2 regions of the Klebsiella sp. Sb-30 genome follow, and region 2 is predicted to be linked to the other one. Evidence: predicted binding sites of a transcription regulator. Region 2 holds the regulator's gene; the other holds the start of a gene.

Region 1 (3,153 bases), 480 kb from region 2:
CCGTTTGCCAGACCATCCTGAGGGGAACGGGTCACCACTTCATGGCCGTCGAGCGTGACGGAACCGCTGGTGCGCGGCAGCGCGCCGTACAGCACCTTCATCAACTCCGTGCGTCCGGCCCCCATCAGCCCGGCGACGCCGAGAATTTCGCCCTGACGAAGGGAAAAGGTCACATTTTCAACGCCCGGTCCGCACAGATTGTCCACCTTCAGACGAACCGTACCGGGCGCTTTATCCAGGTGCGGGTACTGATCTTCCAGCTTGCGGCCAACCATCATTTCGATCAGCAGATCTTCATTCAGACTGGCTACCTCGCGCTCGGCGATAAACTGCCCGTCGCGAAAGACCGTCACATCATCGCAAATCTCGAAGATCTCTTTCATACGGTGAGAGATATAGACAATTCCGCGCCCCTGCGCTTTCAGCTCGCGGATGACGCGGAACAGAGATTCCGTTTCGGTATCGGTCAATGCGTCCGTTGGTTCATCCATAATGATGACCTTCGACTCAAAGCTCAGCACCTTGGCGATTTCAACCATCTGCTGATCGCCAATCGACAGATCGCCCACCAGCTTCTGGCTGTTAAAGCGTAAATTCAGCTTTGCCAGCAGTTTGTCGGCTTCGGCATACATTGTTTTCCAGTCGATTTTGCCAAACCGGTTCACGAACTCACGACCGAGGAAAATGTTTTCCGCGATCGTCAGCTGTGGGATCAGATTGAGTTCCTGGTGAATAATGCCGATACCGGCTTCCTGGGAGGATTTCGGTCCGTTGAAGGTGATCTCTTTGCCGAGCCACAACAGCGAGCCGGCATCGCGGGTATAGATCCCGGTCAGCACCTTCATCATGGTGGATTTGCCGGCGCCGTTTTCGCCGACCAGCGCCATCACGCGGCCAGCATAGACATTGAGCGAGGCGCCGGAGAGCGCCTTAACGCCAGGGAACGCTTTATCGATCCCTTTTAATTGCAATAAGGCTTCCATATCGGCGACCTCAGAACGTCACGCCGGCACAGAGAATAACGTTCGCATACGGGGAACACTCCCCGCTGCGAATCACCGCCTGACTATCTGCGGTTTGTTTTTTAAACTGCTCATGACTGGTGTAACGAATTTCAATGGTGTTTCCCTGGTGTTGCTGCAGCAGCTCAAGGTGAGTGAGCAACGTCGCATGGAGCTGCGGATTATGAGTTTTTATCTCTTCCGCCAGGATCGCCGCCTCAACCTGCATTTCCGCCGTCACCACCTCCAGAACCTGCATAAAGGAGGGAACGCCCTGGGTTAATGCCATATCGATGCGCGCGCTGCTGCGGGGAACCGGTAAACCGGCATCGCAGACCACCAGCGTATCGGTATGACCCAGGTGGGAGATAACCGAAGAAATATCAGCGTTAAGTACGGTGCCTTTTTTCATTTTTCTCTTTTGCTCCATTAGCGAAACGTTTCGCTGTCGCAAGTATTGTCAATACACGCGCGAAAAACCATCACCAGAAGAGAGAAATGTGATCGCCATCGAAACGTTTCGCAAACGCCGGGAAGGAAAAGTGAAGCGGGGCAAAAAACCAAAAAAAGCCCTTCACGTGGAAGGGCTTCAGAGCATCAGATTTCGACCTGGGTACCGAGTTCAATCACCCGGTTTGGCGGGATTTCAAACTGGTCCGGCGCCCTCAGGGCGTTACGCTGCAGCAGGAGGTACAGTTTTCCGCGCAAACGCAGATACCATGGCCGTTTGCCGATAATCAGCGATTCATGCGACATAAAGAAGGAGGTTTCCATCATCCGACAGCTCAGGCCTTCCAGCCCGCAGCGGTGGAACACCTCTTCCACGTTTGGCGTTTCGCGCCAGCCGTAGCTGGCCACCACGCGCCAGAACGACGGTGAGATTTGCTCAATCTGCACCCGGCGGACGTTATGCACATAAGGCGCATCTTCAGTACGCAGCGTCAGCAGAATCACGCGTTCATGCAGCACCTTGTTGTGCTTCAGGTTATGCAGCAGGGCAAACGGAATCACGTTCAGCGCACGGGACATATATACGGCAGTCCCCGGCACGCGAACCGGCGGTGATTTCTCCAGGGAAGAGATCATCGCTTCCAGAGAGTTACCGTGTTCATGCATCCGACGCAGCAGACGGAAACGCTCGCTTTTCCAGGTCGTCATCACGGTGAACATCACCAGACCCAGGGTTAACGGCAGCCAGCCGCCGGAAACAATCTTATCGAGGTTGGCCGAGAACAGCGGAAAATCAATGCTCATAAAGGCGATAAGGAGCAGCGCGACAACGAACTTATTCCAGCGCCAGTTTTTACGCGCGACCGTAGTGAAGAGAATCGTGGTCAACACCATGGTTCCCGTTACCGCGATCCCGTATGCCGCCGCCAGGTTCGAAGAGTGCTCGAAGTTGATAATCACGATCACCACCGAGACATACAGCAGCCAGTTGATGAACGGAATATAGATCTGTCCGGACTCCATTTCCGAGGTATGAATAATCCGCATCGGCGACAGATATCCCAGACGAACCGCCTGGCGAGTCAGCGAGAAGACGCCGGAAATTACCGCCTGCGAGGCGATAACCGTCGCCAGCGCCGCAATGATCAGCATCGGAATCAGCGCCCATTCAGGGGCCAGCAGGAAGAAGGGGTTTTTGATCGCCTCCGGGTGCTGCAACAGCAGCGCTCCCTGACCGAAGTAGTTCAGCACCAGCGAGGGCAGCACCACCGAGAACCAGGCCAGGCGAATCGGAAGTTTGCCAAAGTGCCCCATATCCGCATACAGCGCTTCAACACCGGTAATGGACAGCACCACCGCGCCCAGCGCAACAAAAGAGACGGTTTTATATTCAAGGAAGAAATGAACCGCCCAGTAAGGGTTTAGCGCCTGCAGCACTTCCGGGTTGGCGATAATGCTGCGCGCGCCCAGCACCGCCAGCAGCAGGAACCAAATCAGCATAATCGGCGCGAACAGCTTGCCGACCATACTGGTGCCGTGCTTCTGGATAGCAAACAGCAGCGTCAGCACGATAATGGAGATGGGGACAATCCAGGTATCCAGATTAGGGGCGATAATTTCCAGCCCTTCAATAGCCGACATCACCGAAATCGCTGGCGTAATCACCACTTCGCCATAGAAGAAGCTGCCGCCGATCAGGCCA
Region 2 (3,153 bases):
GCAGTTTTCGCGCACCCATATCAACTTCCAGCGCGTCCCCACTGTCGACACCTCCAACCCGTTTGCGGCGAAGGGCATTCCGTCATTGGATGAAAGCTTTGTAGTGATCCACTTCCGCAACCTACCGGATATCGATTTTCCCTGGCTGCTGGCGATGCTACAGGGCTCGTTTATCTCGCATATCAATACGCTGGTGGTGCCTGGCGGGAAAATGGGGCTGGCGATGGAGCTCATCATGACGCCGCTGGTGGAGCGTTTGATGGAAGGTAAAGCAATTTAAATTCGCGGCCGGCGCTACGCTTGCGCCGGCCTGCAAGACGGTGTCAACCCGGTAAGCATCGCGCCACCGGGTATCTGGCATTACGCCTCTACCACCTCAAACGAATGGGTGATGTTCACCGCTTTTTGCAGCATCAGCGCCACCGAGCAGTATTTCTCCGCCGACAGATCCACCGCACGGGAGACGGCCGCATCTTTCAGCTCCTTGCCGGTGACAATAAAATGCATGTTGATATGGGTAAACAGACGCGGCGCCTCTTCCCGACGTTCAGACGTCAGCTTGACTTCACAGTTAGTCACGTTGTGACGACCTTTCTGCAAAATAGACACGACATCGATCGCGCTGCATCCGCCCGCCGCCATCAGCACCATCTCCATTGGGCTTGGCGCTTTATCTCCGGAGTTGCCGTCCATCAGAATCTGGTGACCTGACGCCGACTCTCCGATGAAGGTTAACCCTTCAACCCATTTCACACGAGCTTGCATAAAATTTAACTCCAAGGTTGCAATTTTCCTGACAGATTACGCGTACATAACAATTCTCGCAACGGAAGGCGACCTGCATCATGCTGAAGCGAGACACCAGGAGACATGCGGCAAAAGCTATGCTAAAACAGTCGGGATGCTACAGTATTACATTGATGTACTGCATGTATGCAGAGGAGTTCACATTACAGGCTGAAGAAAAATCACCAGCCCGTTTCCCAGGCATAGGGAAACAATACGATTGCATGCCCGGATGCCGTGTAGTGTCGGCACCCGGAGATAGCTTATAACAGAGGATAACCGCGCATGGTGCTTGGCAAACCGCAAACAGACCCTACCCTCGAATGGTTCTTGTCTCATTGCCACATTCATAAGTACCCATCTAAAAGCACGCTGATCCACCAGGGTGAAAAAGCAGAAACGTTGTACTACATCGTCAAAGGCTCTGTGGCTGTGCTCATCAAGGATGAAGAAGGTAAAGAGATGATCCTCTCTTACCTCAACCAGGGCGATTTCATCGGTGAATTAGGCTTGTTTGAAGAAGGCCAGGAGCGTAGCGCCTGGGTACGTGCGAAAACCGCATGTGAAGTGGCCGAAATCTCCTACAAAAAATTCCGTCAGCTCATTCAGGTTAACCCGGATATCCTGATGCGCTTGTCGTCGCAGATGGCTCGCCGTCTGCAGGTGACCTCAGAAAAAGTGGGTAACCTTGCCTTCCTCGACGTCACCGGGCGCATCGCTCAGACGCTGTTGAACCTGGCAAAACAGCCGGATGCGATGACCCACCCTGATGGTATGCAAATTAAAATTACCCGTCAGGAAATTGGTCAGATTGTTGGCTGTTCCCGCGAAACCGTTGGCCGTATCCTGAAGATGCTGGAAGATCAGAACCTGATCTCCGCACACGGTAAAACTATCGTCGTATACGGTACGCGTTAAGTCGATAAAACGGCGTATTGCTTGCGCAATACGCCGTTTTTGTTTTCCCTCTATGTGGCGCAGGCTGATTTACCACCCGGAAGTCAACTATGCACTGCGGCAAACGCTGGTGTTGTGTTTGCCTGTCGCAATCGGCCTCCTCCTCGGTCATTTACAGCAAGGTCTGCTGTTCTCGCTGGTGCCCGCCTGCTGTAACGTCGCCGGTCTGGATACGCCGCACAAACGTTTTTTTAAACGCTTGATTATTGGCGGTTCGCTGTTCGCCGGCTGCAGTCTGGTCGTCCAGCTTCTGCTTCAGCAGGCGATCCCGCTACCTTTGATTCTCAGCGGCCTGGCGCTGCTGCTCGGCGTGACGGCGGAGATCAGCTCTCTGCACGCCAGGCTTCTGCCCGCTTCGTTGATTGCCGCGATCTTTACCCTGAGCCTTGCCGGAAACATGCCCGTCTGGGAGCCACTGCTGATCTACGCCCTCGGGACGCTGTGGTACGGTCTGTTTAACTGGTTCTGGTTTTGGCTATGGCGCGAGCAGCCGCTGCGCGAATCGCTGAGCCTGCTCTATCGCGAGCTGGCTAACTACTGCGAAGCCAAATACAGCCTGCTGACCCAGCATATCGATCCCACCACTTCACTGCCGCCGCTGCTCACGCGCCAGCAGAAGGTGGTGGACCTGATCACCCAATGCTACCAGCAGATGCATATGCTGGCGGCGAACCAGCGCAATGACCACAAGCGCCTGCTGCGGGCGTTTCAGATGGCGCTGGATTTGCAGGAACATATCTCCGTCAGCCTGCACCAACCCGAAGAAGTACAAAAACTGGTAGAACGCAGCCATGCCGAGGCGGTGATCCGCTGGAACGCGCAAACCGTTGCCGCTCGCCTGCGGGTGCTGGCCGATGACATCCTGTACCACCGCTATCCGCGGCGCTTTAACATGGATAAGCAGATCGGCGCGCTGGAGAAAATTGCCTGGCAGCATCCGGACAACCCGGTAGGGCAGTTCTGCGCCTGGCACTTCAGCCGAATAGCCCGGGTGCTGCGTACCCAGCGCCCGCTGTACGCTCGCAACCTGATGGCGGATAAAGAGCGCCGTCTGCCGCTGCTGCCCGCGCTAAAAAACTATCTCTCGTTAAAATCACCGGCGTTACGTAACGCTGCGCGTATCTGCGTGATGTTAACGGCCGCGAGCCTGATGGGAAGTGCCCTGAACCTTCCCAAGCCTTACTGGATCCTGATGACGGTGCTTTTTGTAACCCAAAACGGCTACGGCGCGACGCGGGTACGTATCGTCCATCGGGCGGCAGGTACGCTTGCCGGTCTGGCCATCGCCGGACTGGCGTTGCACTTCCATGTCCCGGAGGGTTATACGCTCTCCGCGATGCTGCTCGTCACGCTGCTGAGCTACCTGATTATCCGCAAGCATTATGGCTGGGCGATGGTTGGCTTTACCGT

Evidence for each region. The regulator CRP, encoded in region 2, controls carbon source genes, mostly activating them, when cyclic AMP is high. The targets are predictions, from matches to a motif close to ATGTGANNNNNNTCACAT.
Region 1: the regulator CRP is predicted to act here: its motif matches at 1,500-1,517, upstream of rbsD (D-ribose pyranase).

The regions. Positions count from the first base shown of each region.
Region 1 covers NZ_CM172749.1:5,341,575-5,344,727, forward strand. Annotated here, with positions in the region: gene rbsA (ribose ABC transporter ATP-binding protein RbsA) at 1-983, opposite strand, end outside; gene rbsD (D-ribose pyranase) at 994-1,413, opposite strand; gene kup (low affinity potassium transporter Kup) at 1,599-3,153, opposite strand, start outside.
Region 2 covers NZ_CM172749.1:436,224-439,376, reverse strand. Annotated here, with positions in the region: gene AC236I_RS01980 (phosphoribulokinase) at 1-280, shown strand, start outside; gene AC236I_RS01975 (OsmC family protein) at 361-765, opposite strand; gene crp (cAMP-activated global transcriptional regulator CRP) at 1,072-1,704, shown strand; gene AC236I_RS01965 (YccS/YhfK family putative transporter) at 1,757-3,153, shown strand, end outside.